Regions from separate parts of the Variovorax sp. LjRoot130 genome, predicted to be linked through region 2. Evidence: predicted binding sites of a transcription regulator. Region 2 holds the regulator's gene; each other region holds the start of a gene.
The links. The regulator FNR, encoded in region 2, switches genes on or off when oxygen is low (the NO sensors DNR and NnrR bind a similar motif). The targets are predictions, from matches to a motif close to TTGATNNNNATCAA.
Positions count from the first base shown of each region.

Region 1: a site for FNR is predicted at 3,483-3,496, ahead of oxc (oxalyl-CoA decarboxylase). Genes of this name have one in related genera too.
Region 3: a site for FNR is predicted at 2,289-2,302, ahead of ACSQ86_RS36355 (hemerythrin domain-containing protein). Genes of this name have one in related genera too.

Region 1 covers NZ_CAXURM020000001.1:5,676,904-5,683,546, forward strand. Annotated here, with positions in the region: gene ACSQ86_RS28125 (PAS domain-containing protein) at 1-310, opposite strand, end outside; gene frc (formyl-CoA transferase) at 334-1,596, opposite strand; gene oxc (oxalyl-CoA decarboxylase) at 1,622-3,409, opposite strand; gene ACSQ86_RS28140 (Crp/Fnr family transcriptional regulator) at 3,564-4,172, shown strand; gene ACSQ86_RS28145 (cytidylate kinase family protein) at 4,174-5,010, opposite strand; gene ACSQ86_RS28150 (tripartite tricarboxylate transporter permease) at 5,029-6,558, opposite strand; gene ACSQ86_RS28155 (tripartite tricarboxylate transporter TctB family protein) at 6,580-6,643, opposite strand, start outside.
Region 2 covers NZ_CAXURM020000002.1:1,471,509-1,478,151, reverse strand. Annotated here, with positions in the region: gene ccoP (cytochrome-c oxidase, cbb3-type subunit III) at 1-112, shown strand, start outside; gene ccoG (cytochrome c oxidase accessory protein CcoG) at 120-1,559, shown strand; gene ACSQ86_RS36895 (FixH family protein) at 1,580-1,855, shown strand; gene ACSQ86_RS36890 (hypothetical protein) at 1,861-2,106, shown strand; gene fnr (fumarate/nitrate reduction transcriptional regulator Fnr) at 2,087-2,803, opposite strand; gene ACSQ86_RS36880 (sulfite exporter TauE/SafE family protein) at 3,016-3,729, shown strand; gene ACSQ86_RS36875 (hypothetical protein) at 3,753-4,349, shown strand; gene ACSQ86_RS36870 (YgaP family membrane protein) at 4,900-5,115, opposite strand; gene ACSQ86_RS36865 (bifunctional acetate--CoA ligase family protein/GNAT family N-acetyltransferase) at 5,186-6,643, opposite strand, start outside.
Region 3 covers NZ_CAXURM020000002.1:1,367,762-1,374,404, forward strand. Annotated here, with positions in the region: gene ACSQ86_RS36345 (hypothetical protein) at 21-452, opposite strand; gene ACSQ86_RS36350 (YoaK family protein) at 634-1,419, shown strand; gene ACSQ86_RS36355 (hemerythrin domain-containing protein) at 1,656-2,240, opposite strand; gene ACSQ86_RS36360 (NUDIX domain-containing protein) at 2,357-2,818, shown strand; gene ACSQ86_RS36365 (trypsin-like peptidase domain-containing protein) at 2,808-4,202, opposite strand; gene ACSQ86_RS36370 (universal stress protein) at 4,204-4,626, opposite strand; gene ACSQ86_RS36375 (universal stress protein) at 4,763-5,284, shown strand; gene ACSQ86_RS36380 (amidase) at 5,548-6,643, opposite strand, start outside.

The DNA of each region.
Region 1 (6,643 bases), on a different contig from region 2:
ACAGCATCGATACCGTGAAGGCGATCGACAGCGTGTGCCCGTCCTTGTGCAGGGCGGGCACGCGCAGCAGGTCGGCGCCGTACTTGGTGATGCCCGTGTCCATGGTCTTTTGATAGCCGTCCCAGTGCCGGCCGCGCTGGCGTTCCGGGATGATCAGATCGAGCGACTTGCCCAACGCCTCGGCTTCGGCGTAGCCGAAGATGCGCTCGGCTGCCTGGTTCCAGAGCGTGATCGCGCCTTGCGCATCCGCGACCATGATGGCGTCGCCGGCACCGGCGACGAGCTGTTTCAAATCCACGTTCGATTGCAAGGCGCCGCTCCCTCTTTCCAGTCTCAAACCGCTTTGGACTCGCGCAAGTTGATGATCTGTTCCTTGCTGTAGCCCAGCTCGGCCAGCACATCGTCGGTGTGCTCGCCCAAAAGCGGCGAAGGCGTGATCTCGGGCTTCAGGTCGGAGAACTTGATCGGGCTGCCGACGGTGAAGTAGTTGCCGCGCTCCTTGTGGCCCTTCACCTCGACGATCGAGCCGCTCTTGCGCAGCGATTCGTCGTGCAGCAGTTCCTTCATCGTCAGCACCGGCGAGCAGGGAATGTCGAACTTGCGCAGGATGTCGACCGCCTCGAACTTGGTCTTGTCGGCCAGCCAGTCCTCGATGGTTGCGAAGATCGCGGTGATGTGCGGCTGGCGTGCCTTGGCCGTCATGTAGTCGGGGTCGGTCTTCCATTCGGGCTTGCCGATGGCGTCGCAGATCGGGGCCCAGGCGTGGCCCTGCACGGTGAAGTAGATGTACGCGTTGGGGTCGGTTTCCCAGCCCTTGCACTTGAGCACCCAGCCCGGCTGGCCGCCGCCGCCGGCATTGCCGCCGCGCGGAACCACGTCGCTGAAGGTGCCATGCGGGTACTGCGGGTACTCTTCCAGGTAGCCGAGCTTGTCCAGGCGCAGCTGGTCGCGCATCTTCACGCGGCAGAGGTTGAGCACCGCGTCCTGCATCGCGCAGGCCACGCGCTGGCCCTTGCCGGTCTGCTGGCGGCCGATGATGGCGGTCAGGATGCCGATCGCCAGGTGCATGCCGGTGTTGCTGTCGCCCAGGGCGGCGGCGCTGACGGTCGGCGGGCCGTCCCAGAAGCCGGTGGTCGAGGCGGCGCCGCCGGCGCACTGCGCGACGTTCTCGTAGACCTTGAGGTCGTCGTAGTGGTGGCCGTCGCTGAAGCCCTTGACCGAGGCGACGATCATCTTGGGGTTCAGTTCCTGGATGCGCTCCCAGGTGAAGCCCATGCGGTCGAGCGCGCCGGGGCCGAAGTTCTCGACCAGCACGTCGGATTCGCGGATCAGCTTCTCCAGCACCACCTTGCCCTCGGGCTGCTTGGTGTCCAGCGTCAGCGAGCGCTTGTTGCTGTTGAGCATGGTGAAGTAGAGCGCGTCGACGTCGGGGATGTCGCGCAGCTGGGTGCGCGTGACGTCGCCGGAGCCCGGGCGCTCGACCTTGATGACGTCGGCGCCGAACCAGGCCAGCATCTGCGTGCAGGCGGGACCGGCCTGGACATGGGTGAAGTCGATGATCTTGATGCCGTTGAGTGGTTTGTTGCTGCTGCTCATGGGATATCTCCTGTGTTGCCTGGGATTACTTCTTCTTCGCCGTCGCCGGGTTCAGACTGGTGATGCGGCCGCTTTCGGTGCCGGCGGTCTCGTCGATCACGGCGTTGATCAGGGTCGGCCGGCCGGAGGCGACGGCCTCGGCGAGGGCCTTTTCCAGCTCGTCGGCGGTGGTGGCGTTGACGCCGACGCCGCCGAAGGCTTCGATCAGCTTGTCGTAGCGCGCGTTCTTGACGAACACGGTCGGCGCCACGTCGGGCGTGCCGCTCACGTTCACGTCGGTGCCGCGGTAGACGCCGTTGTTGTTGAAGACGACGATGCAGATGGGCAGGTTGTAGCGGCAGATGGTTTCGACTTCCATGCCGCTGAAGCCGAAGGCGCTGTCGCCCTCGATGGCGATCACCGGCTTGCCGGTGACCACGGCCGCGGCGACCGCGAAGCCCATGCCGATGCCCATGATCCCCCAGGTGCCCACGTCGAGGCGCTTGCGCGGCTCGTACATGTCGACGATGCTGCGCGCGAAGTCCAGCGTGTTGGCGCCTTCGTTGACAACGATGGCATCGGGCCGCGCCTTCACCTGATCGCGGATCACGCTGAGCGCGCTGTGGAAGTTCATCGGCGAGGGCCGGGCAGCCAGCGTGGCGGCCATCTTCGACAGGTTCTTGTCCTTGCGCTCGGCGATGGCGCCGGTCCAGTCGGCCGGCGGCTTGGCCCACTTGGCGTCGACGCCGGCCAGGAGCGCCGCCACGCAGGAGCCGATGTCGCCGATCACCGGCGCGGCGATCGCGACGTTGCTGTCGATCTCGGTCGGCGCGATGTCGATCTGGATGAACTGCTTGGCGCCCTTCTCCTGGGCCCAGGTCTTGCCCTTGCCGTGCGACAGCAGCCAGTTGAGGCGCGCGCCGACCAGCATCACGACGTCGGCTTCCTGCAGCACATAGGAACGCGCGGCCGCGGCCGACTGCACATGGGTGTCGGGCAGGAGGCCCTTGGCCATCGACATCGGCAGGTAGGGGATGCCGGTCTTCTCGATCAGCGCCCGAATGTCGGCGTCGGCCTGCGCATAGGCCGCGCCCTTGCCCAGCAGGATCAGCGGTTTCTTGGCACTCTTGAGCAGATCGAGCGCGCGCTTCACCGCGTCGGGTGCCGGAATCTGGCGCGGCGCCGGATCGACCACCTTGATCAGCGATCGCTTGCCGGCAGCCGCGTCCATGGTCTGAGCGAACAGCTTGGCCGGCAGGTCGAGGTACACGCCGCCCGGGCGGCCCGACAGGGCCGAGCGGATCGCCCGCGCGATGCCGACGCCGATGTCCTCGGCATGGAGCACGCGGAAGGCCGCCTTGCACAGCGGCTTGGCGATCGCGAGCTGGTCCATCTCCTCGTAGTCGCCCTGCTGCAGGTCGACGATCTCGCGCTCGCTCGAGCCGCTGATCAGGATCATCGGGAAGCAGTTGGTGGTGGCATTGGCCAGCGCGGTCAGGCCGTTGAGGAAGCCGGGCGCCGACACCGTCAGGCAAATGCCGGGCTTCTGCGTCAGGAAGCCGGCGGCCGCGGCCGCGTTGCCGGCGTGCTGCTCGTGACGGAACGAGATCACGCGCATGCCTTCGGCCTGCGCCATGCGCGTGAGGTCGGTGATCGGGATGCCGGGCAGGCCGAAGATGGTGTCGATGTCGTTCAGCTTCAGCGCGTCGATCACCAGGTGGAAGCCATCGGTCGTTTCGCGGGCCGGCGCGTCGTCGGTCATGTTCTTGAGCGCGCGCTGGAGCGTGTCGTCGGCCGCCAGGGCTGCCTGTTTGTCTGTGCTAACTGAAGACATGTCTCTCCTTTTGCTTTGGATGAATGGCCGGGGGCCGAGCCAAGACTATGATTCGGGCCCAGGCTTTCAGCTGTTGACCGCGGTCAACTTTCCGGAAAACGTTCGCCGTACCGATGAACCGGCGGTTGTTGCGAAATCGAGCAAGACGGGAACCATGACGTTGTTGGAAAACCACCCGGAAAAAAACATCATCCGAGCCCAGCTCCGGCAAAACATCCTTCTCAAGGATCTGAGCGAGAGCGACCGCGCCGAACTGGAAACCCATCTCTCCGTGGTGGACGGCAACAAAGGCGACTTCCTGCTGCACCAGGGCGTGCGCGAGATGGAGCAGTACTTCATCCTCGACGGCATCCTCAAGCGGGTGGTGAGCAATCCGGAGGGCAAGGAAATGATCCTGCGCTTCGCCGACGAGAACGACATGGAGACCAGCTATGCCGCGCTGCGGCTGGGGACGCCCACGCCGTACGGCATCGTGTGCGTGACCAAGGCGCGCGTGGCCAGCCTGCCGCTGAAGGAATGGATCGCGTTCCTGAACCGGCATGCGGAAGCCAAGGAGCTGTTCGAGTTCAGCGTCATGCGCGGGATGAGCGAGATCATGGCGCACACCATCACGCTGCACCTGCTCGACGCGCCCGGCCGCGTGCACCGCTTCATGCGCAAGCATCCGGAGCTGGTGGATCGCATTCCGAGCAAGGAACTGGCCTCCTATCTCAATCTCTCCGCGGAAACCCTGAGCCGCCTGAAAAAGCGCGGAAAGATCTAACTCAGGTCTGCTTGGATGAGGCGAACAGCCGCGAGCTGGTCATCAGCCTCAGCTGGTTGTCGACGCTGTGCACGCCGGCCACCGCCGCCGCAACATCCTCGGTCTGGCTTCGCTCTTCCGTGTCGAGCACGATCCCGCGCAGTGCGACCTGCCCTTGCCTGGCGTTGATCGTGATGTTGATATCGCGCGTCGCCGCATGCTCTTTCAGCGCCGCGCGAACGCGCGCCTCCAGCGCCATGTTGGCGAGCATGGCGCGCGATTCGGCGGTCTCGGCGAACTCCGGTCGGCTCGCCAACAGGCAGATCTGCTCCACGCAGCTCTCGACCGACACGCGGTCCGTGTTGAGCACCAGGTCGTAGAGCACCGGGTCGCCCCAGGTGACGCCGAACTGGTCGTTCATGCGCGAGGCATGCGCCTGGTCACTGCGGCGCAGCTCGGCTTCCGCGAATTCGACATCGTCGGTGCCCAAGTGGCCCATCAGCCATTCGACCCGCTTCTTGAACGAGCGCGTGATGCGCACGCACACCACGTGCGGCACGGGGCGCAGCAGGCAGGTGGCGCCCCAGCCGCGCAGCACGACATTGCCGCGGTCGGCCAGCGCGAACAGTTCTTCCGCGGTGTAGAGGGCGACGCTGCGCCGGTCGGTGGTGAGCCGCTCCACCAGCCCCGCCTTGCCGTCGCGCAGGCGGCCGATCAGGCTGGTGGACACCTGCGCCCGGTCGGCCACGCGCTCGATGGCCTCGTGGCGCATGACGGCCAGGCCGAGCGACTCGGCGAGCCGCAGCGACACATCCTTGGCGAGGGAACCCATCTCCTGGGTCATTGCGATGACGGGCATGTGGCCTCCTCTGCGCTTTCAGTCCACCGGCCGCTCGACGGCGAACTCGTCAGACTTTTTTGGCTTGATCAACGCCATCACTTTCGAGATGAGCGGCCAGAAGAGCATGGTCAGCGCCAGCGTGGTGATGCCGCCGACCAGCGGGTTCGACCACATGATCATGACGTCGCCCTGCGAGACCAGCATGGCCTGGCGGAACGAGTCTTCGGCCTTGTCGCCGAGCACCAGCGCGAGCACCAGCGGCGCCAGCGGGAAGTCGAGCTTCTTGAAGATGTAGCCCACCACGCCGAAGCCGAGCATGAACCAGATGTCGAGCATCGCGTTGTGCACGGTATAGGCGCCGATCGCGCAGATCACGATGATCACCGGCGCGATGATCGAGAACGGAATGCGCAGGATCGAGGCGAACAGCGGCACCGTGCTCAGCACCACGATGAGGCCGACGATGTTGCCGAGGTACATGCTGGCGATCAGGCCCCAGACGAAGTCCTTCTGTTCGACGAAGAGCAGCGGACCCGGCTGCAGCCCCCAGATCAGCAGGCCGCCGAGCAGCACCGCAGCGGTCGGCGAACCGGGAATGCCGAGCGCCAGCATCGGCAGCAGCGCACTGGTGCCGGCGGCGTGCGCAGCGGTCTCGGGCGCCACGACGCCTTCCATTTCGCCGGTGCCGAACTTAGTGCCGTTCTTCGACATCTTCTTGGCCAGGCCATAGCTCATGAACGAGGCCGGCGTGGCGCCGCCGGGCGTGATGCCCATCCAGATGCCGATCAGCGAGCTGCGCAGCGAGGTCACCCAGTACTGCGGCAGTTGCTTCCAGGTCTGCAGCACTACCTTGGGATCGATCTTCGCGCTCTTGCCGGAGAACTTGAGGCCTTCCTCCATCGACAGCAGGATCTCGCCGATGCCGAACAGGCCGATGACCGCGATCAGGAAGTCGAAGCCGCGCATCAGCTCGGGCTGCCCGAAGGTGAGGCGCAGCTGGCCGGTCACGGTGTCCATGCCGACGCTGGCCAGCGCGAAGCCGAGCGCCATCGACGCCAGGATCTTGAAGGGCGAGCCCTTGCCCATGCCGACGAAGCTGCAGAAGGTCAACAGGTACACCGCAAAGAATTCGGGCGAGCCGAACTTGAGCGCGAACTTGGCCACCAGCGGCGCCAGGAAGGTGATCATCACCACCGCCAGGAAGGCACCCACGAAGGACGAGGTGAAGGCGGTGGTCAGCGCCGCACCGGCCTTGCCCTGCTGGGCCATCGGATAGCCGTCGAAGGTGGTGGCCACCGACCACGGCTCGCCCGGGATATTGAACAGCACGGAGGTGATGGCGCCGCCGAACAAGGCACCCCAGTAGATGCACGACAGCATGATGATGGCCGAGGTCGGCGACATCGTGAAGGTGAGGGGCAGCAGAATGGCCACCCCGTTCGCCCCGCCCAGCCCCGGCAGCACGCCGATCAGCACGCCGAGGATGATGCCGACGAACATCAGGCCGATGTTCATCGGCGTCAGGATCACTGCAAAGCCCTGCATCAGGGCACTGATTTCTTCCATTTCGCGTTCGCTCCCAGAGATTCAGTAGCCGAGAAAGCGAAGAGGATCCAGCGCGCCTTTGAAAAGGGGCACCTTGAACCACACT
Region 2 (6,643 bases):
CGGCAGGACCAATCAGATGCCGGCCCAGCAGGGCCGCCTGACCGAGGCCCAGATCCATGTGCTGGCCTCCTATGTCTGGGGCTTGTCGAACAAGCCTGCCGCTGCGCCCTAGGGCTGTCATGAAGGATGCCGCTTCCGCGTCGACCCCGGTGAGGCGCCGGGTGATCCCGATCGCCGCCGTTAAGGAAGGTGGCGGCCTGTTCGCCGCGCACCAGAAGGTCTATCCCCGCACGGTGCGCGGCGTCTTCGCGCGCTGGCGCTGGGCCATGGTGTTCCTGACGCAGCTCGTGTTCTATGGCCTGCCCTGGCTCGAGTGGGGGCAGCGCCAGGCGGTGCTGTTCGACCTGGGCGCGCGGCGCTTCTACATCCTCGGGCTGGTGCTGTATCCGCAGGACCTGATCTACCTGACCGGGCTGCTGGTGATCTCGGCGCTGTCGCTCTTCCTCTTCACCGCGGTGGCCGGGCGGTTGTGGTGCGGCTATGCCTGTCCGCAAACCGTCTACACCGAGATCTTCATGTGGGTCGAGCAAAAGATCGAAGGCAACCGCATCGCGCGCATGCGCCTGGACGAAGGCGACTTCTCGCTCGAGAAGCTGGTCAAGAAGTGGTTCAAGCACATCGTGTGGCTCGGCATCGCGCTGTGGACCGGCTTCACCTTCGTCGGCTACTTCACGCCGATCCGCGAGTTGGGCCTGGAGTTCCTGCAGACGCGCATGGGTTCGTGGGAGGTGTTCTGGGTCTTCTTCTACGGCTTTGCGACCTACGGCAATGCGGGTTTCATGCGCGAGCAGGTCTGCATGTACATGTGTCCCTATGCGCGCTTCCAGAGCGCCATGTTCGATCGCGACACGCTGATCGTGAGCTACGACAGCGAGCGTGGCGAGCCCCGCGGGGTGCGTTCCAAGAGCAGCAATGCCCGCGCTCAGGGACTTGGCGACTGCATCGACTGTTCGTTGTGCGTGCAGGTCTGCCCGACCGGCATCGACATCCGCAAGGGGCTGCAGTACGAGTGCATCGGCTGCGGGCTCTGTGTGGACGCCTGCAACACCGTGATGGACAAGATGGCCACACCGCGAGGTCTGATCCGCTACGCGACCCAGAACGGCATGGCCGGCCATTGGACGCCGAGGCAGGTGCTGCGCCGCGTGCTGCGCCCACGGGTGCTGATCTACACGGGCTTGCTCGCTGCGCTGACGATGGGGGTGCTGGCGAGCCTGGTCGTGCGCATGCCGCTGAAGGTCGACGTGGTGCGCGACCGGGCTTCGCTCGCGCGCATCGTCGAGGGCGGCCAACTCGAGAACGTCTATCGCCTGCAGATCATGAACGCGACCGAGCAGGTACAGCGCTACCGCATCGAAGCCAGGGGGCTGGAAGGCTTGAGCGTGTCGCCGCCTGATCCGGTCGAGGTCGGTTCTGCGCAGTCGCGCTGGGTCGCGGTGCGCCTGCAGCTCCCCTACGGCAGCGCCACCGCGGGTTCCCACGTCGTGCACTTCGACGTGCGCTCGGCCGACGGCAGCGCGCAGGTGTCGGAGAAGGCGACCTTCCTGGTGCCTCGTTGAGTTGGCAAAGAGGAGACAAGATGGACGATCATGCGATGACTTCCCCGAAGAGCGAACCCTGGTGGCAGTTCCCGCTGCTGTGGATGGTGATGGCCGGGCCCGCGGTGGTCGTCGTCGCCAGCTTCGTGACGCTCTGGCTCGCCCTGCGCACGCCCGATCCGGTGGTGGCGCCAGACTACTACCGCCAGGGCATCGAGATCAACAAGCATCTGATCGAAAAGAAACTGATGCCCGCGCTGGCGGGCCGCAATCATGCGGCAACGCCTGATGCCGACCTGCCCGCACCCAGGCGCTGATGGTCATGAAGACGCGCAACTGGATGTCGATTCTCTGGCCCGCCTTTCTGCTGGCGAGCGCGGCCGAACTGCTGGTGTTTGCACTGGTCGACCCCGGCGACCTCCACTGGCGCGGCGAGGCCGTCGGCCTGTCCCGCCAGACAGTCTATGCGGCCGGCTTCTTCGTCTTCTGGCTGCTGGCGATAGGGTCGAGCGCGCTGACGCTGCTTTTGACCAGGCCGGCCTCCGAGATCAACAGCCGGGAGGATTGACGATGCGCCGGAGCGCCTCGGCGTCGACGATGCGAAGATTGCGCTTCTCCACCTCGACGATCCCATCCTCCATGAACTTGGAGAGCGTTCGGCTCACGGTTTCGAGGGTGAGTCCGAGGTAGCTGCCGATCTCCTCGCGGGTCATGCGCAGCACGAACTCGGAGCGCGAGAAACCGCGCGCGTGCAGGCGCTGCACGAGGTTGAGCAGAAAAGCCGCGAGGCGTTCCTCGGCCCGCATGCTTCCCAGCAGCAGCATCACCCCGTGCTCGCGCACGATCTCGCGGCTCATGATCTGATGCACGTGGCGCTGCAGCGCCGCGACCTCGCGCGACAGTTCCTCGATTCGGTGAAAGGGCATCACGCAGACCTCGGCATCCTCGAGCGCGACCGCGTCGCAGGTGTGCTGGTTGTTGACGATGCCGTCGAGGCCGATGATTTCGCCGGCCATCTGGAAACCGGTGACCTGGTCGCGCCCATCCTCGGTCGCCACGCGGGTCTTGAAGACACCGGTGCGGATCGCATAGAGCGAGGTGAAGGGCTCGCCGTTGCGAAAGAGCGTCTCGCGTCGTCGGACCTTGCGCCGCGTGGCCACGATCTCGTCGATGCGTTTCAACTCGCTCGGCTCCAGCCCCGCGGGCATGCACAGCTCGCGCAGGGTGCAACTGGAGCAGGCGACCTTGATGTGTTCGGCTTTCATGGAGGGCGTCGAGGGTTGCAGTGATTCTGTGACGCGGTGCGCCGCCCAGGCTTGATGCACATCAAGGATGACGGGTCGACCTGCCCGCATAGTGGGTCATTGCTTGCCAGACCCACCGCCGCAATGAACACATCTCTCGCCCTCGCCCCTGCCGATTCATCTCGCGTCCCGGCCGAGCACAACCGCACGCGCTTCTCGCGCATCGTCTGATCATGCAGACTGCGCTCGCCAGCACTGCGCTCCTGATGGGATTGGTCGGCGGGCCCCATTGCGTCGCGATGTGCGGTGCTGCCTGTGCCGGCGTGATCCGCATCGTGCGCGTGCCGGTGGATGGTGGTGTGGCGCCGCTTTCGGCGAGCCCTCCGGCCGTTTCCGCATCCGTCGCCTTCCATGCGGCCCGTATCGCGGGCTATACGGCTGCCGGGGCGGCCGCCGCAGCGGCGATGCAGAGCCTCGGGTTCGCAAGCGAACAGGTCGCGGCGTTGCGTCCTCTGTGGGTGCTGCTTCATGTGTTCGTGCTCGCCTGGGGCCTGGTGCTCGCCGCACTCGGGCGACAGCCACTCTGGGCGCACCGTATCGGGCGCGCGCTCGCGACGCGCCTGCGGCCGCTCACCGGTTCGATGGCCGGCGTGCTCGCGACGGGTGCGCTCTGGGTCTCCATGCCTTGCGGTCTGTTGTATTCCGCGCTGATGCTTGCCGGGCTGGCCAACGGACCGGCGCAAGGCGCACTGACGATGGCCCTCTTTGCCGTGGGCAGCGGCGTGTCGCTGGTTCTGGCCCCTTGGCTGTGGCAGCGCTTGCGTTCAGGTGCCAGCATTGCGCGCAAGGAATGGGGAACCCGGCTTGCCGGCGGCCTGCTTGCGGCAGTGGCAATTCAGGCGCTGTGGATCGACCTGAGTCATCAGATCGACATATGGTGCCGCTGAAGGGAGACACCATGAGACGCAACATGATCGCGCTGATCGGACTTTCGGCCGTCTGCGCCGCGCTCATGAGCCCTTGCGCTGCCCAGCAGCGCCCCGCGCAGCCAGACCTTCAGATGCAGGGCATGGCCGCCCATGACGTTGCATATCAGGCGGCTCTCGATGCAGCCTCGGCCACAAGAAACGCGTCCAAGGACGCCGCTGCGGCGTTGCTCAAGGCAAGAAGGTATGCAGCTCGGCCCTCTGATCGCCGCGTGAAGGCGGCCGGCGAAGCGGCACGAAAGACCGGGCTGTCCGCCCATCGCGCTTGGCAAAGGGCGCTTGTTGCAGCCGATCGCGCGACGAGCCAAAGCAAGACAGCGGCCGAGCATGCGGCGCAGGCGAGCGAACAAGCCTCTGTCGCCTGGAATCGGGCGCTCGAGCAGATCGAGGCGGCGTCCGACCAGTTCGCTGGGGCGAGCACGGCGCAAGCCAAGAGCGCCGCGAGCGCTGTCTACGAAGATCTCCGGACAGCGCGCGATGCCTTGCGCATGGCAGCAAAGGCGAGCCACGAGGCCGCTGAGGAATCATGGCGGGCGAAAAGGCGGGCGCTGAGCGGAGAGACAGCTTCGGCCGCGCCTTAGCGCCGGGTTAGCCTTCAATGGAGCACAAACCAGACGGCAGCGGCCCATGTGCATGCGAGTTTGGCAAACAGGGCGGCGGCGATACGCAGCGCGAAGCTGCAACCCCCGCGATGGCGGCCAGGGTACATCGGGTCACCGTGTTGGCGCTGACCGCGACCAAGGCGCCGCGCACGAAGTGATGGTCGGCAAGCGCCCGCCTATGCTGCAACGGCGAAGGTGCGCAGGCCTGCGGCGGCGCGCCGATCACCGTCGCCCTTGCGACCCCTTGCGACGTTCGCGCTCGAAGCCGAGCAGGAGCCCGATGCCCAACGCCACGGCCAGGCCGACGACCGCGCCTGGCCGGGCGAGTTGCTCATACCTTCAGTGTCGCTTGAAGCTGCGCGTTCGCCGAGCCGCCGGCGCGCCAGGGATATCGCGAAGCATCAATCCAGGGTGATCCAGGCAATCAGCGCCTGGAGGGCGAGCCACAGCAGCGCCGCGCCGAGCAGCACCAAGACCGCGACGATCATCCACATGGCAGATCTCCCAAGGCGCCTCGATGGGCCGACATTCACGGTCGTCCTGGCCGGCCCCGAGGGCTGTCGCTGGCACAGGTGCCGACGCCGAGCAGCGCGTAGGCGGGGCAGGCGCCGAAGAGGCCTGTCAGCAGGGGCACGATGCCCAGATATCCCCATGGCCCGATCGTCCCGGCAGCCGACAGGCCGATGAGCGCGGCACCCGCCGTGATGCGCAGCAGGCGATCGGCAGCTCCAACATTCCGCTTCATTGCGCACGCTCCTTGTGGCTTCAATGCCATCCATCGTGCGCCAGACATGGGCGGGCGTCCTTGCGATGGATCAAGGGGTGATGATCGGACTGTTCAATGTCCTGACCACGCGCCGCACGCCCGAATCGGCCGGTTCCGCCGGATCGGCCTCGAAGCCCATGGCGCGCGCCAGGTTCAGCATCCGCGTGTTCTCGCGCAGGATGATGCCCACGAGACGGCCGATTCCGCGGCTCCTGGCGTGCTCGATCAATTGCGCGAACAGCAGCTTGCCGAGCCCGGCGCCCTTGAGATCGGAGCGCACGATAATGGCGAACTCGGCCTCCACCCGGTCGGGATCGCTCACGGTACGGGCCACGCCCAGCGTCTCGGGTGCGCCCTGCGCGTCGGAGCCTTCGGCAATGAAGGCCATCTCACGGTCGTAGTCGATCTGGGTGAGGCGGGCGAGCTCGCTGCGCGGCAGCTCACGCCTTGTCTGGAAGATTCGCATGCGGATGTCTTCCGGGTCGAGTTGCTCCAGAAAGCGCCGGTGCTGCGCCTCGTCCTCGGGGCGGATCGGCCGCAGCGTGATCTCGCGGCCGTTCCAGGTCAGGGTGCGGACCCATTGCGAAGGATACGGAAGGATCGCAAAGCGCTCCGCCCCGGCGACCGGCCGCGCGGCGACGCGAATGCGGGCATCGAGAGCGATGGCGCCCGATTCGTCGACATACAGCGGATTGATGTCGAGTTCCGCCAACTGCGGCAGGTCCGCGAGCATCTGCGACACGGCGATCAGCACGTCGTAGAGCGCGTCCAGCTGAGCCGGCGGATGGTCGCGGTAGCCGGCCAGCAGGCGCGACACGCGCGTGCGCGAGACCAACTCGCGCGCCAGGCTGCGGTTGAGAGGGGGCAGGGCGACGGCGCTGTCGGCGGTGACCTCCACCGCGGTGCCGCCCTGGCCACAGAGGATCACAGGGCCGAACACGCTGTCGATGCTGGCCCCGACAATGACTTCCTGGGCATGAGGCCGACGCACCATCGGCTGCACAGTGAACCCGTCGATGCGCGCATCGGGCCGGGCGATCCGCACGGCCTGCAGCATCTCGCTGACCGCATGGTCCAGCGATGCCTGGTCGCGCAGGTCGAGCCGGACGCCACCGACGTCGGATTTGTGCGTGATGTCGCGCGAGACGATCTTGAGCGCCACCGGGTAGCCGACTTCTCGCGCCGCTAAAAAAATGGCCTCGGCCGAGGCGGGAACCGCGAGCGTGGGCACCACCGGCACGCCATAGGCCTTAAGCACGGCCTTGGCCTCCTGCTCACCAAGCCATTCGCGACCTTCGGCGAGCACGGCGTCCAGCTGGCGGTGTGCCGAGGCGACATCGGGCACCGGGTTCTCGCTGGCGCTCGGTGCCTCGATCAGGGTGTCCTGGTTGCATCTGTAGGTTTGCAGCATCGCGAAGGCGCGAACGGCTTCCTCCGGCGTCGGGTAGTCGGGTATGCCGGCCTGTTCGAACAGTTGACGCGCCTGGGCGACGGCGGCGTCGCCGAG
Region 3 (6,643 bases), 100 kb from region 2:
CGCCTCCATGACCGAGGACGCTACCTGGCTGCCGGCGGCTTCGCCGCTTCCCGGTCCATCATCATCTGCATCATCATTTCCATCATGTCCATGCGGCGCTCCATCATGTCTTTCTGCATGGGCGGCTCCGCCGGCATCGAGGACTTGCCACCGTCTTGCCTCGGCATGCCGCTCCTCATCTGGCTCATCATGGTCATGCCGCCCTGCATCGCGCTCATGTGGTCCTTCATCAGCGCCGCACGCTCTGCCGGCGTCTTGGCGGCCTTCATCTTCTGATGCATGTCCTGCATCAGCTTCATTTGCTCGTCAACCTTGGCGGTGTCGGCCTTCGCTGCGGTGCTCGCGGGGTGATGTGCGGCGTGTTCATCCGCCTTTTTGGCTCCCGCCCCTGGGAACGATGAACAACCGGCAAGCGACATCAGCGCTGCGGTGATGAGGATCATCTTCTTCATTTCAGTTCCTTTCGATGCGAATGCAAAATCGGTGGCAATCGCCAAGAGCATGCTCGCTGCAGTTGCTGGCTTCCTTGACGAATATCAATCGCGCGGCCTGATGCAACATCTGTGCGGACCTTCCGTTCGCTACCACCGGGATCTATTGCCGGACGCGTAACATCTGGATTTCGCCATCGAAATGCCCATCAACTACGCAAGGCGCCTTACAGGCCGAAAACGAACCGCGAATGCGAATCGCCACCTGGGATTCGCATTGGCATTCGTGGCCGGGGCCATCAATGCCGGTGGGTTCCTGGCCGTCCAGCAGTACACCTCTCACATGACGGGCATCGTCTCTTCGATGGCCGACAACCTTGTCCTGGGCGTATACGACGTGGTGCTCAGCGGGGCGGGCGGGCTGTTGTCGTTCCTCGCAGGCGCTGCGAGCTCAGCGGTCCTGGTCAACTACGCACGGCGCCGCCGAATGCACAGCGAGTACGCGCTGCCGCTGTTGACGGAGGCCTCTTTGTTGATCTGCTTCGGCGTCCTTGGTGCCCGACTGTCCGATATGCGAGGCCTTTTTGTTCCAGTGACGGTGATGCTTCTCTGTTTCATCATGGGACTGCAGAACGCGGTGATCACCAAGCTGTCGCACGCCGAAATTCGAACCACCCACCTCACCGGCATCGTGACCGACATCGGCATCGAGCTTGGGAAGTTGTTCTATCGAAATGCCGCCGGCCCGCCTTCGCATCTGCGCGTATTGGCCAACCGAGACCGCCTGCGCGTTCTCACGCTTCTCGTTGTTTTCTTCTTTGTTGGCGGTGTGCTTGGCGCTGTCGGCTTCAAGCACGTCGGCTACGTCTCGACCGTGCCTCTCGCCCTGGTACTGCTGGGGCTTGCGATAGTTCCGGCGGCCGACGATCTGACGACTCTTGCGCGTCGCTGGGGCCGCGCGGCCAGGCACTCGCGAAAGAGCAATTGACGCCCTCCTCTCGCGAGAGCCGGTGACTCGTGCAAGACGTCCTGGGTCGCATCGACCTCCCTACTGCACCAGCACCACGTTCGGCAAGGCCACCTGAGGGCCAGGGCAATCAGGGGCACGATCGCCTACCGCCGACACAACGTCCGCGATCGAAATGCGCTCTCCGCCCGAAGCGGTCCAGCCCGCATCGCACCCGGCGACGGACGTCTTCCGGGCGCATTGACCGAGGCACGACGTCAGCTGGCTGCGCCCAACCCGATCGGCGCAGGCACTGCATTGACAATGCGCGTGAAGAGCGCGCGGTAGTCCGCTTCAGGTTCGCATCCGGTCAATGGATCGCGGTTGGTGCTGAACGCCTCGTCGAGGTCTGCCCAATCGTCGTCAGTGAGCACCCGTTCGGCCAACGGCAGGATCTCCCTTTCTTCCATCGCCATGTGAGCAAGATAGAAATCAACATAGCGCTCTGCCGCCTCCTCGAAAGCCTGCCGGCGCGGCTCGCCGATCATCTCGAAGCCGAGCAAGGCGTGTTCGACCTCGCGGATTCTTCGCTCGCCACGCGCATGGTCATCGTCCAGGCGATCGAGCAGTTCGCGCGAAAGCGGTGTCCGCGCACGCAGCTTCGGAAACAGCAACTCCGACTCCTTGCGGTGGTGCCGCTTCTCGGGAAACTCGTCGACGTAGAACAGCATCGCCCGCAGCGCGCCGAAGTCAGGCAGCGTGCCTTGCCGTCGATGCTGCGCCAAGAGCAACAGGACGGAACGCAGCATGGCCGACAGGGCCGAGTGCTCGTCGCGGATGATTCTGGTGGTGGTGTGAGTCATACAAATCCTTGGAAGGCTCTAGACTCCCATAGAGTTCGGGACGCGGCCTTGCTGCAGATCAAATGAAGGTCGCCTCGACCTGCGCAAGGTCCCAGCGCATGGTCCAATGCGCGCAGATGGCGAAGCGAAGTGCTGGATTGCTCATGTACCGTCGCAATGACGGTGTGCTCGAGGTCCTGCTGGTGCATCCCGGTGGGCCATTCTGGCCGCGGCGCAACGAGGGTGCCTGGTCCTTTCCGAAGGGCGAATACGACAGTGGCGTCGAGACTGCCCTTGACGCCGCCAAACGGGAATTCACCGAGGAGACCGGCTTTACGCCCGGCACGCGCCACGCGAGCCTGGGAGAGGCTGGCCAGCGCAGCGGCAAGCTGGTATCGGCCTGGGCCTTCGAAGGCGATTGCGATCCGCAGGCGCTCGAATCCAACACCTTCGAGCTCGAATGGCCGCCGCGATCAGGCAACTTCAAGAACTTCGCGGAAGCAGACCGGGCTGCTTGGTTCACGATGGCTGCAGCACGCAAAAGCATCCTTTCGGGGCTGGTCGTTTTCATCGACCGGCTCGAAGCGCTCAGCGCGTGAGCCCGATGGGCGGCGTCATCGGCACGAAGGTGGTGATCGAACCGCGCCGGATCAGCAGAGCCACGGTCTCGCCCTGCGGGACCGATTCGAGCGCTCTGTCCAGATCGCTGATCCCGGAGACGCCGACATCGTTGACAGCCAGGATCACGTCGCCGAAGCGAAGACCTGCCCGCTGGGCGGATCCCGAAGTGGATCTCACATAGAGTCCTGGCTCGAGCAGCCCGCCCGTCTGCTTGGCTGTGCGCTCGACCAGGTCGAGTCCCAGGCGCGGCTCGCGTCCGTCCCGGGAGGCGACGCGCTGCGGAAGATCGGGTGCGCTTTGCGCAACGGTGAGCTTTACCGTTAGCGGCGCCTTGCGACGCCAGATGCTCAGCGTGATCGAAGCGCCGGGGCGGGCAGCCGCAACGCGCTGCTGGATTTCCGGGTAGGCCGTCGCCGTGTTGGTGTCGACGCCCAGCACGACGTCACCGCTGCGAAGGCCCGCATTCGCCGCCGGTCCGCCGGCATCGACACGCACGATCAGCGCCCCCAACGCAGCGTCGAGCCCGAACGCGAGCGCAAGATCCGAGGTGAGCGCCTGAGTCCGGGCACCAATCTGCCCGCGCGTCACGCGCCCCGTCGACCGGAGCTCGGCGGCGATCCGCATGGCCGTGTCAATCGGCAGGCTGAACGACACCCCTAGATACCCGCCGCTCGCGGAATAGATCATCGAGTTCATCGCGACGACTTCGCCGCGCTTGTTAAAAAGAGGCCCCCCCGAATTGCCGGGATTGAGCGCGACGTCGGTCTGGATCAGGGGCTCGCCGGTGCCGCCGGGCAGGAAGCGCGGATTGGCGCTCACCAAGCCGGCGGTCACGCTTTGCTCGAATCCGAATGGCGCGCCCAGCGCTGCCACCCATTCTCCGGCGCAGAGGCGCGCGCTGCTGCCGATGGCAGCGACCGGCAGGTTTGTCGCGGCGATCTTCAGGAGCGCTACATCGGTGCGTCGGTCGAGCCCGACGACATCGGCCGGCCAACGACGCTGCCCGCCTACGAGGACCGCTGTCTCCTGGGCCCCGAGCACCACGTGCGCGCTGGTCAGCACGTACCCGTCGGCGCTGACGACAATGCCCGACGCAGATGCGCGCTCCGATCCCGGTCGGGATCGGGCCAGCATCCCGTTGTCATCGTTGTCGCCCCACTCTGTGCCTTGCCCGATCGCCAGCACGCTCACCACAGCCGGTGCCTGGCGTGCCACCGCTGCCACGAAGTCGACGCCCTGCCTCGGCGCGTCGGACGGGTCAAGACAGGGCCCGTCGCGAGGCCATGCATGCGTGGTGCCCAGTAACGCCAGTGCGCCGAGCGTCGCCGCCAGGACGCCGCGCGCGAACGGCTTGCTCAGCATCTCAGCGCACCAGCAAGACCGGCACCGTGCATTGCGCCAACACCTTCGTGGCGACGGAGCCGAGCACGAGATTCTTCAACGCGCCGGCACCGTGCGATCCCATGACCAGCAGATCGAACTTTCCCGCTTCTGCGTACGCAGCGATCTCGTCGGCCGGATGGCCCACTTTGTGAACCAAGGCCGCCTCGATACCGTGCTCCGAAAGGAACGCTCGAATCGGCTCAAACACCAGTCGCGCGTCATCTTCGTAGTAGCCATGAACGAGTTCGGGCCCCGCGAAGGCAGCAGCCCGGTGTGGTACCGGGAGAACCGCATAGAAAACCGTATAGGTGTGACCCGCGCCCAGCCCGTCCTTGTGCGCTGTCAGGTAGGAGAGCATGCGCTTCGTGTAGTCGCTGCCATCCACTGCGAGAAGAATTTTCATGATGTTCCTTCGAATCGAAAGTCCCGGATGGCCTGATGTTCGTCGCGCGCTCATCGATTTCCTTTGCGCCAAATCAATATGCAGCGCGCCATCATTCCGATACTGACCGTCTCAACCTGCACCGAAGGAGCGCGTCATGTACCAGCAGATCCTTGTTCCCATCGACGGCAGTCCGACATCGCGGCACGGCCTGGACGAGGCCATCCGCGTCGCCAAACTCACGCAAGGAAGGCTGCGGCTGCTCCATGTGATCGACGAACTGTCCTTCGCCCTCGCCATGGACGCCTACGCGGGATACGCCGGTGACTGGCTGAACGTGCTGCGCGAGAACGGCAGGCGCCTTCTCGATGAGGCCGCGGCCACCGCCCGGGCCGCCGGCATCGAAGCCGACAAGGTGTTGTGCGACAGTTTTGCGGGCTCGGTCCATCAGGTGGTCAATGCCGAAGCCGCCAAGTGGCCCGCAGACTTGATCGTCCTCGGCACCCACGGCCGCCGCGGGGTCGGCCGCGTCGTCATGGGCAGCAGCGCGGAGCACATCCTGCGCTATGCCTCGGTGCCGGTTCTGCTGGTTCGTGCGCCGGAGGGCGAATCGAAGGGCGAACCGGTCCAGGCGCCGACGAGTGTCAGCTTGCCGACCGGCGCGCTGGCCTTCGAGTGATTGGATGCGCGTCGTCGCCTCACCAACACACGAAGGATGGGTCGCGTATCAGCGCATTCTGTTCCCGTCGATGGCAGCCCGACATCGAATCGCGGACTCGAAGAGGCCAACCGCGTCGCCAAGCTGACCCGTGGACGGACTTCGGCCACCATGATGCGCCGGGCCTCCTGCAGCCGCGGCATCGTTGTCCGCACGACGGACTGAGGCGCCCCCTCGGTTCATTTCCGCGAAGACTTGGCCTTGACCTCCAGAGACCCTTCGGCCTACGGCCGGCCCGCCCAAAGCGCCGGACGTCGGGCGGCCCAGGGCATCGACTGCTCGAGCTGCCCGGCCAGTCGTAGCAGCAGGTCTTCACGCGCAAAGCCGGCGGCGAACTGGATGCCGATGGGCAAGCCGTCGCCCGGCGCCACCGCCAGCGGCACGGACATCGCCGGTGTTCCCGCCACGTTGGCCGGCGGCGTGAAGGAGGCATGCCGGAAGACGCGTGCCGTCCACTCCAGGCCGCTCATGCGATCGGCGCCCTCGCTGTAGGTCGCAAGCAGCCCCGGCAGCTGCGGGAGCGTGGGCGTCATCAACACGTCCATCTTCGCGAACCATTCACCGACGGCGCGCGCGACGGTATTGCGCACTTCGAGCGCAGCGGCGAAGTCGACGGCGCTCGCGCTGCGGCCATAGCGATAGTTCGCGAGCGTGGAAGGCTCGAGAGTCGTCGCATCGATGGGGCGGCCGGTTGCGGCGGCAAGTCCGTCGATCCAGCGCACCAGCGTGGCGCACCAGATCTGCGCGTTGGCATGGACGAAGGCCTCCCACGACACGCCAAGTTCCGGCGTGGCCTCTTCGACATGATGGCCGAGCGACTGGAGGTGGCGCGCCGCGTCGCGCGTGGCCTGCGCAATAGGCTCCGACGTGGGCACGCCGTTCCACGAGTGGACCATCAGCCCGATGCGCAGCCTGCCAGGGTCGCGCCCCACCTCTGACAGGAAGCTGCCCGCGGGCGGTGCGGTGTAGTAGGGGTCGCCGGCCGAGTATCCCTGCACCGCGTCCATCAGGGCGGCGCTGTCGTGAACCGTGCGACTGACGCCAAGTTGCACGCCGAGGCCCGCGAACACTTCATCGAGGGCCGGGCCGTTGGACGTGCGGCCCCTCGTGGGCTTGAGGCCGAACAAGCCGTTGTAGGCAGCGGGCACGCGGATCGAGCCTGCTGCATCCGTTGCATGCGCCATCGGTACCACGCCCGCCGCGACGGCTGCGCCGGAGCCACCACTGGAGCCGCCCGCGCTGAGGCGGGTGTCCCAAGGGTTGCCGGTCGCCCCTTGCAATGCGGACTCTGTTTCCGTGCTGAAGGCCATTTCGGGTGTT